Regions from separate parts of the Rhizobium sp. L9 genome, predicted to be linked through region 2. Evidence: predicted binding sites of a transcription regulator. Region 2 holds the regulator's gene; each other region holds the start of a gene.
The links. The regulator HrcA, encoded in region 2, represses chaperone genes, less so after heat shock. The targets are predictions, from matches to a motif close to GTTAGCACTCNCNNNNNGNGAGTGCTAAC.

Region 1 (3,208 bases), on a different contig from region 2:
GCGCCAATCTCTTCAGCACCGATTTCTCGCTGACCGATCTCAGCGGTTCGAATTTCAAATCCGCCAATCTGGAAAAGGCGAGCTTGGTGCGCGCCTCGCTTGAGGGGTCACATGCCGAAGGGGCCAACTTCGCCAAGATCGAGGCCTATCGCGCCAGCTTCGCCAATATTGTCGCGGACGCCGCGTCCTTTGCCGGGGCCGAGCTGCAGCGCGCCAATTTCGCGGGAGCCCGGCTTTCCGGCGCGAGCTTTGAAAAGGCCGAACTCGGCCGCGCCGATTTCGATAAGGCGGTACTGACGGGGGTGAAATTCTCCTTCGCCAATCTCTCCCGCGCCGATCTCTCCAGCGCCGTCTTCGAAGGCCCGGCGACGTTCGAGCGCGCCTTCATGTTCCTGACCCGCATCGAAGGCCTTGACCTCTCGGCTGCCGCCGGCCTCGAGCAGGCGCAGATCGATCTGGCCTGCGGCGATGCCTCGACCAAATTGCCGGCAGGCCTTTCTGCGCCTTCAAATTGGCCATGCCCTGCCGAGCACGAGTGAACTCGGGCTTTTGCATAGATTCCGTGCAGGTTGACGAAAGCTATGGCAGCAATGCCTGGCCGACGTGGAATGTGTCCGGTTCGAACTAGTGCAGCCTTAACTCGCCAATGACCCGACGCCATTCATTCGGTCCGATCAGCCGCTGATGGCTATAGCGGACGGAATGCAGCGGTCCGTCAAGGTTGGACTGCCAGAAATCGAGGAACTTGTGCATTTCCGGAAGGCCCGGGGCGAGATCGTAATCCTGCCAGACATAAGTCTGCAGGACGGATTCGAAATCAGGAAGGCGGTAGAGGATGTGGGCAGTGGTAAGGCCGTAACCGCTGAGCTGGCGCTCTAGATCCGATGAAAATTGCATGCTTCATCTCCGTTTCACGACAACGAGAAGGTGGCGCATATCTTGACGTCCATCAACGGGATTCTCAACGCACCGGCGGCTTTTGTTGTTCCTTCTCAGAATGTTAGCAGCCACTTCGGGTGAGTGCTAATTTTTTCTCTGCGCCCTCTTGAAATCGAAAAATCGCAAAACCAGATCAATGCGCGCAAAACGCTCGACAGAGGTTTGCACCCGCCCGGACTGGTCATCCGGTCCGGCCAGGGGAACAACATCGTTATTGTTTGTCCATTGGAGGAAAACATGTCGTTCCGACCGCTTCATGACCGCATTCTCGTCCGCCGCGTCGATTCCGAAGAAAAGACCAAGGGCGGCATCATCATTCCCGATACCGCCAAGGAAAAGCCGCAGGAAGGCGAGGTCATCGCCGTCGGTCCTGGTGCGCGCAATGATGCCGGCCAGATCCAGGCGCTCGACGTCAAGGTCGGCGATCGCATCCTGTTCGGCAAATGGTCCGGCACGGAGATCAAGATCGACGGCGAGGATCTGCTGATCATGAAGGAAAGCGACGTCATGGGTGTTATCGAAGCCCAGGCGGCCAAAAAGATCGCCGCCTGAGGCGTTCGCCCCGCGTTAGTCAAAAAAGCTGCCTATTGAAGGAGTTAAAGAATGGCTGCGAAAGAAGTGAAATTCCATAGCGATGCCCGTGAACGCATGCTGCGTGGGGTCGATGTGCTGGCCAATGCCGTGAAGGTCACGCTTGGTCCGAAAGGCCGCAACGTCGTGATCGACAAGTCCTTCGGTGCGCCGCGCATCACCAAGGACGGCGTCTCGGTCGCCAAGGAAATCGAGCTCGAAGACAAGTTCGAGAACATGGGTGCGCAGATGCTGCGCGAAGTGGCGTCGAAGACGAACGACCTCGCCGGCGACGGCACCACGACCGCGACGGTGCTCGCCCAGGCGATCGTCAAGGAGGGTGCCAAGGCGGTCGCCTCCGGCATGAACCCGATGGACCTGAAGCGCGGCATCGACCTCGCCGTCGATGCTATCGTGGCGGAACTGAAGACCAACGCCCGCAAGATCTCCAACAATTCCGAAATTGCCCAGGTCGGCACGATCTCCGCCAATGGCGATGCCGAGATTGGCCGTTATCTCGCCGAGGCAATGGAAAAGGTCGGCAACGAGGGTGTGATTACCGTTGAGGAAGCCAAGACTGCCGAAACCGAACTCGAAGTCGTCGAAGGCATGCAGTTCGACCGGGGTTATCTCAGCCCCTACTTCGTCACCAATCAGGACAAGATGCGGGTCGAACTGGAGGATCCCTATATTCTCATTCATGAGAAGAAGCTGTCGAACCTGCAGTCGATGCTGCCGGTTCTCGAAGCCGTCGTTCAGTCGGGCAAGCCGCTCCTCATCATCGCTGAAGACGTCGAAGGCGAAGCGCTCGCAACGCTCGTCGTCAACAAGCTGCGCGGCGGCCTGAAGATAGCCGCCGTCAAGGCGCCTGGCTTCGGCGACCGCCGCAAGGCCATGCTGGAAGACATCGCCATCCTGACCGGCGGCACCGTCATCTCCGAAGATCTCGGCATCAAGCTCGAGAATGTGACGCTCAACATGCTCGGCCGGGCAAAGAAGGTGGCCATCGAAAAGGAAAACACCACCATCATCGACGGGGCCGGTTCGAAGGCGGAGCTCGACGGTCGTACCGCTCAGATCCGCGCGCAGATCGAGGAAACCACCTCCGACTATGACCGCGAGAAACTGCAGGAACGCCTTGCCAAGCTCGCCGGCGGTGTTGCCGTCATCCGCGTCGGCGGCTCGACAGAGGTCGAGGTGAAGGAGAAAAAGGATCGCGTCGACGACGCGCTGCATGCCACCCGCGCAGCGGTCGAGGAGGGCATTCTGCCGGGCGGCGGCGTGGCGCTGCTGCGTGCAGTCAAGGCGCTCGACGCCGTCAAGACGGCAAATGACGACCAGCGGGTCGGCGTCGACATCGTCCGCCGCGCGATCGAAGCCCCGGTTCGCCAGATTGCCGAAAACGCCGGCGCGGAAGGCTCCATCATTGTCGGCAAGCTGCGTGAGAAGAGCGAATTCTCCTATGGCTGGAACGCCCAGAGCGGCGAATATGGCGATCTCTACGCGCAGGGCGTCATCGATCCGGCCAAGGTGGTGCGCACCGCACTTCAGGACGCCGCCTCCGTTGCCGGCCTGCTGGTGACGACAGAAGCGATGATCGCTGAGAAGCCTAAGAAGGAAGCTACTCCGGCTATGCCCGCCGGCGCCGGCATGGACTTCTAACAGCGACCACTCGGCCCGCTCTGCCATCGGGGCGGGC
Region 2 (3,208 bases):
GCTGATGCCGTTCTTGGCAAGCCGCATCAGAGAGCTGAATTCCTCTTCGCTGAACGGCGTGCCTTCGGCCGTGCCCTGGATTTCGACGATGCCGCCGGCGCCGGTCATGACGAAGTTCGCATCGGTCTCGGCAGAGGAATCCTCAAGATAATCGAGGTCGATCACCGGCTGGTTGGCGAAAACGCCGCAGGAGATGGCGGCGACATGATCCTTCAGGACCCGGTCGACCTTGATCATGTTGCGGCTTTCCATCCATTTCAGGCAATCGTAAAGCGCGATCCAGCCGCCGGTGATCGAGGCCGTCCGTGTGCCGCCATCGGCCTGGATGACGTCGCAATCGAGCGTGATCTGCTTTTCGCCGAGCGCCTGCAGATCGACGACGGCGCGCAGCGACCGGCCGATCAGCCGTTGGATTTCCTGCGTGCGGCCGCCCTGCTTGCCGGCGGCGGCCTCGCGTTTCATGCGCTCGCCGGTCGCCCGCGGCAGCATGCCGTATTCGGCCGTGACCCAGCCCTTGCCGGTGTTGCGCAGCCATGGCGGCGTCTTTTCCTCGAGGCTTGCGGTGCAAAGCACATGCGTATCGCCGAATTTCACCAGGCAGGAGCCTTCCGCATGCTTGGAAAAATTGCGCTCGAACGAGACCTTGCGCATCTGGTCGGTTTTTCTGCCTGAAGGCCGCATTCTTATCTCCTGGAGTTGCTGACCGCTTCTACGATTGGCGGCGCTCATTTGCAAATTCCCTTTTGCCACGCGTGCGAGTTTGACTATATTTTCGGGAGCATCATCAGCGTGGGTTCAAGAGGTTCATGGGCATCAGGTCGACGTCGGTTTCGGATGCCGTTGCTGCGCTGGACGAGCGCTCCAGAGAAATTTTTCGCCGCATCGTCGAGGGTTATCTCGAAAGCGGCGAGCCGCTCGGCTCGCGCAATCTGTCGCGCCTGTTGCCGATGTCACTCTCGCCGGCGTCGGTGCGAAATGTCATGAGCGATCTCGAGGAACTCGGTCTCATCTATTCCCCCCATGTCAGCGCCGGCCGGCTGCCGACCCAGATCGGGCTGCGCTTCTTCGTCGATGCCTTCATGCAGATCGGCGATCTCTCCGCCGAGGACCGCGCCAGTATCGACCGGCAGGTGCGGGCCGAAAGCGGCGGTAATCCGGTGGAATCGATGATGAACGAGGCGAGCCGCATGCTTTCCGGCATCTCGCGCGGGGCCGGCCTCGTCATCACCTCGAAAAGCGATCCGGTGCTGAAACATGTCGAGTTCATCCGGCTTGAACCGACAAAGGCGCTCGCCGTGCTCGTCGGCGATCACGACCAGGTGGAAAATCGCATCATCGAACTGCCTGCAGGCATCACATCGTCGCAATTGACGGAGGCGGCGAATTTCCTCAACGCGCACATGTCCGGCCAGACCCTGCCGGAGCTGCGCAAACAATTAAGCCGTCTGAAGGATGACGTTCGCCACGAGCTCGATGCGCTCTCGCGCGATCTTGTAGAGCGCGGCATCGCCGTCTGGGCCGGCAGCCCGGAAGAGGGAAAGCCCGCCCAGCTGATCATCCGCGGCCGCGCCAACCTGCTCGAGGGCCTTGCCGGCGCCGAAGATCTCGACCGGCTTCGCATGCTGTTCGACGATCTCGAAAAAAAGGACAGCCTGATCGAGCTTCTCAACCTGGCCGAAAGCGGTTCGGGCGTGCGCATCTTCATCGGTTCGGAAAACAAGCTCTTCTCGCTGTCCGGCTCGTCGCTCATCGTCGCGCCCTATCGCGACGATGATGACCGGATTGTCGGCGCTGTCGGCGTCATCGGCCCGACGCGGCTCAATTATTCCCGCATCGTGCCGATGGTGGATTACACCGCTCAGCTCGTCTCCCGCCTGTCGCGCAATCCGCTTTGACGTCATCACTGAGGAAGCGCGGAATTTTCGCTTCTTCGTCACGCAGACTTGATTTTTTCCGGCCAAACCTCGATATCGGGCGCATCTGAAAATACCAACCGGAGACCGTCATGACCGATGAAACGACGAAAAACGGACCTGACGCAACTGCGGCCGATGCCGCAGCCGACGCTGCCGTCAACGTCGAGACTGCCACTGTCGAGCAGGAGGAGGCCAAGCAGCCGGATCCGCTCGAGCTTCTGAAGGCCGAGAATGCCGAGCTGCGTGACCGCTATCTGCGACTTGCCGCCGAGATGGATAATCTGCGCCGTCGCACCGAGCGCGAGGTGAAGGATGCAAAATCCTATTCCGTCGCCGGTTTCGCTCGCGACATGCTCGCCGTCTCGGACAATTTGCGCCGGGCGCTGGACGCCATCTCTCCGGAGGCCAAAGCCACGGCCGACGCCGGCCTCACCACGCTGATCGAAGGTGTGGAAATGACCGAGCGCTCGATGCTCTCGGCGTTGGAGCGACACGGCGTTCGCAAGCTGGAGCCGGTCGGCCAGAAATTCGATCCGAATTTCCATCAAGCAATGTTCGAGGTGCCGAACTCCGAAGTGCCGAACAACACCGTCGTCCAGGTCGTGCAGGCCGGCTTCACCATCGGCGAGCGCGTCCTGCGCCCGGCCATGGTCGGCGTCGCCAAGGGCGGCCCGAAACCGGTCGAGGCCGAAGCCAATTCCGTCTTCGACGAGAAGGACGCCTGAGGTCGTTTCGCTCTTCGGAGAAGGAAAGAATAATCAGATGCGGGCGAAGCGCTCGATCAGGAGATCGAAGAAACCGTCCGCATCGACGTAACGCATCACCTTGGCGTTGCGCTTGCGGTCGGTCACATGCCACCAGTCGACGACGGTCATGCCGGCGGTAAGTTCGGACCGGACCTCGATCTCGACATTGCAGTCCCGGCCCTGGAAAAGTTCCGGCTTCAGCAGATAGGCGACGACCGTCGGGTCGTGCAACGGCCCGCCGTCTGAGCCGTATTTCTCGATATCGAAGCGTTCGAAGAATTCCAGCATTTCGACCATGGCCTTAACAGGCGCCGTGCCGATCTCAGCCATGCGTTTGACCCGGTCCTTGCGGGTCAGCAGCTGGTGCGTCACGTCGAGCGGCATCATCACGATCGGAACGCCCGAGCGGAAAACGATATCGGCCGCCTCGGGATCGACATAGATGTTGAATTCGGCGGCCGGCGTAATATTGCCGCCCTCGAAGAAGCCGCCGCCCATCATCACCAGCTCGCGAATGCGGGCAACGATGTCGGGCGCCTTCTGGAA
Region 3 (3,208 bases), on a different contig from region 2:
CCTTGAGCGGCGCGGGTGTCAGCCGGAAGACCGGTGTCTGCGGCCGGAACACCGTGCGCGGATGCGGCTCGAAGGTCAGCACCAGGGCAGGAATGCCGCGCGCCTTCGCTATTTCGAGCGCGCGGTTCAGCACCGATTGATGGCCGCGATGCACGCCGTCGAAATTGCCGATGGCAATGACCCCGCCCTTCAGATGGGCAGGCAAGGCTTCGCGGGTTTCATTGCGGTGGAAGACGGTCATCGGCTGGCTTCTCTTCATGCAAGGCGCGGCATCCACCACTTCGGCGCGGCCTTCTCCCGCTCGAGATAGGCGTTGAGGATCGCCTCGTCGGTCTCGCCGTTCAAGGTGTATTCCTTGGCATGGATCCCGCCGCTGATGTAGAGAAGATCCAGGCCGAAATTCAAGGCGCCGCGCACATCCGTCGGCATGCCGTCGCCGATCGCCAGCACACGGTCGGTGGAAAAATCGCCGCGAAGCTCGCGGGCGGCCGAAAGTGTCGCCTCGTAAATCGGCCGGTGCGGCTTGCCGGCAATGCGGGTTTTACCGCCGAGCTGCTCGTAATAGGCAGCCATGGCGCCGGCACAGGGGATGATGCGATGGCCGCGTTCGACGACGAGGTCGGGATTGGCGCAGATCATCGGCACGTCGCGCGCCTGGAAATCGAGGAGCATGTCGGTGTAGTCCTCGGGCTTTTCGGTCTCGTCGTCGAAAAAGCCAGTGCAGACGAGCGATTGCGCTTCACCGGCCGGCCGGCGCTCGACGCCGATGCCTTCGAGAAGCGCCTTGTCGCGCTCGGGGCCGAGCAGAAAGACCGTCTTCGGCCCCTCGGAAATCAGCCCGCGGGTGACGTCCCCCGAGGTGACGATCCGGTCATAGGCGCCGTCGGGAACGCCGATATGGCGCATCTGCTCGACCACCTGCCAGGAAAGGCGCGGCGAATTGGTGATGAGGACGACGGCAAGGCCGCTCTCACGCGCGGATTGAAGGGCGGCGGCGGCCTTCGGAAACGGATCCACGCCGTTATGAACGACGCCCCAGACGTCGCAGAGCACCACGTCATAGCGATCCGTGATCTCCGAGAAGTTTCCTATCCGCCTGGCCATTCCAATTTCCCGATTTGCTTCAGTCACCGGTGACATTGCAAAGGCGCAAGGCGATGGCAAGGCATTTTCTTCACCTGGCAGACAAGATCGTCGGCAATCCCGGCGGGAGGGGACGGCAAGGTCTGGCAACGTTGCCATGCCAGACGAGATTTCTGCGGGAACCTCCGATAATTCGCCGCCTCTTCACAATTCCGGCACAAAAATTCGTGATTGCTCTCATTGACTCCTCTCGGAGCCATCCCTAAATGCTCGAGCGCTAGCACTCACCAGAGAGGAGTGCTAACACTTATCCATGCGGACCGCTCCGGCCCGCGAATGTCATTCGATCGAGGGATTAGACAATGGCAAGCACCAATTTCCGTCCGCTTCACGACCGCGTCGTCGTTCGTCGCGTCGAGTCCGAAGAAAAGACCAAGGGCGGCATCATCATTCCCGACACCGCCAAGGAGAAGCCGCAGGAAGGCGAAATCGTCGCCGTCGGCTCCGGCGCTCGTGACGAGTCCGGCAAGGTCGTCGCTCTCGACGTCAAGGCTGGCGACCGCGTTCTGTTCGGCAAGTGGTCCGGCACTGAAGTCAAGATCAACGGCGAAGACCTTCTGATCATGAAGGAAGCCGACATCATGGGCATCATCGGCTGATCGGCCGATCCGCTTTCCCGAAATGGCTGACGGGCTTTTTGCCCGAACAAATCGAATTCAGGAGACACAAACATGGCAGCTAAAGAAATCAAGTTTGGCCGCACCGCGCGCGAAAAGATGCTGCGCGGCGTCGACATTCTCGCCGATGCAGTGAAGGTCACGCTCGGCCCGAAGGGCCGCAACGTCATCATCGACAAGTCCTTCGGCGCTCCGCGCATCACCAAGGACGGCGTTTCCGTCGCCAAGGAAATCGAACTTGAAGACAAGTTCGAAAACATGGGCGCCCAGATGGTCCGCGAAGTCGCTTCGAAGACTAACGACATCGCCGGTGACGGCACCACGACTGCAACCGTTCTTGCCCAGGCGATCGTTCGCGAAGGCGCCAAGGCCGTTGCCGCAGGCATGAACCCGATGGACCTGAAGCGCGGCATCGATCTCGCCGTTGCCGAAGTCGTCAAGGATCTCCAGGCCAAGGCCAAGAAGATCAACACTTCGGAAGAAGTCGCCCAGGTCGGCACGATCTCCGCAAACGGCGAACGCCAGGTCGGTCTCGACATTGCCGAAGCCATGCAGAAGGTCGGCAACGAAGGCGTCATCACGGTTGAAGAAGCCAAGACCGCCGAAACCGAACTCGAAGTCGTCGAAGGCATGCAGTTCGACCGCGGCTACCTCAGCCCCTACTTCGTCACCAACCCGGAAAAGATGGTCGCCGACCTCGAAGACGTCTTCATTCTCCTTCACGAGAAGAAGCTCTCGAACCTGCAGTCGATGCTCCCGGTTCTCGAAGCCGTCGTCCAGACCGGCAAGCCGCTCCTCATCATCGCTGAAGACGTTGAAGGCGAAGCCCTTGCTACGCTCGTCGTCAACAAGCTGCGTGGCGGCCTGAAGATCGCTGCCGTCAAGGCGCCCGGCTTCGGCGACCGCCGCAAGGCCATGCTCGAAGACATCGCTATCCTGACCGGCGGCACCGTCATCTCCGAAGACCTCGGCATCAAGCTCGAGAGCGTCACGCTCGACATGCTCGGCCGCGCCAAGAAGGTTTCGATCTCCAAGGAAAACACCACGATCGTCGACGGTTCGGGCGCCAAGTCCGACATCGAAGGCCGTGTTGCCCAGATCAAGGCCCAGATCGAAGAAACCACCTCCGACTACGACCGCGAGAAGCTGCAGGAACGTCTCGCCAAGCTCGCCGGCGGCGTTGCCGTCATCCGCGTCGGCGGCTCGACGGAAGTCGAAGTGAAGGAAAAGAAGGACCGCATCGACGACGCCCTCAACGCGACGCGCGCTGCCGTTCAGGAAGGTATCGTACCGGGCGGCGGCGTTGCCCTGCTCCGTTCTTCCGTCAAGATCTCCGCCAAGGGTATCAACGACGACCAGGAAGCCGGCATCAACATCGTTCGCCGCGCTCTGCAGGCTCCGGCCCGCCAGATCGCTGAAAACGCTGGTGACGAAGCTTCGATCGTTGT

Region 1: the regulator HrcA is predicted to act here: its motif matches at 1,000-1,028, upstream of groES (co-chaperone GroES).
Region 3: the regulator HrcA is predicted to act here: its motif matches at 1,360-1,388, upstream of groES (co-chaperone GroES).

What each region holds. Positions count from the first base shown of each region.
Region 1 is NZ_NWSZ01000017.1:113,671-116,878, reverse strand. It holds gene CO660_RS17885 (pentapeptide repeat-containing protein) at 1-539, shown strand, start outside; gene CO660_RS17880 (aspartate-semialdehyde dehydrogenase) at 625-897, opposite strand; gene groES (co-chaperone GroES) at 1,177-1,491, shown strand; gene groL (chaperonin GroEL) at 1,543-3,171, shown strand.
Region 2 is NZ_NWSZ01000013.1:113,299-116,506, reverse strand. It holds gene rph (ribonuclease PH) at 1-681, opposite strand, end outside; gene hrcA (heat-inducible transcriptional repressor HrcA) at 807-1,895, shown strand; gene grpE (nucleotide exchange factor GrpE) at 2,006-2,641, shown strand; gene CO660_RS15560 (nucleoside hydrolase) at 2,675-3,208, opposite strand, start outside.
Region 3 is NZ_NWSZ01000004.1:260,340-263,547, forward strand. It holds gene CO660_RS04895 (bifunctional riboflavin kinase/FAD synthetase) at 1-241, opposite strand, end outside; gene CO660_RS04900 (TIGR01459 family HAD-type hydrolase) at 256-1,104, opposite strand; gene groES (co-chaperone GroES) at 1,446-1,742, shown strand; gene groL (chaperonin GroEL) at 1,815-3,208, shown strand, end outside.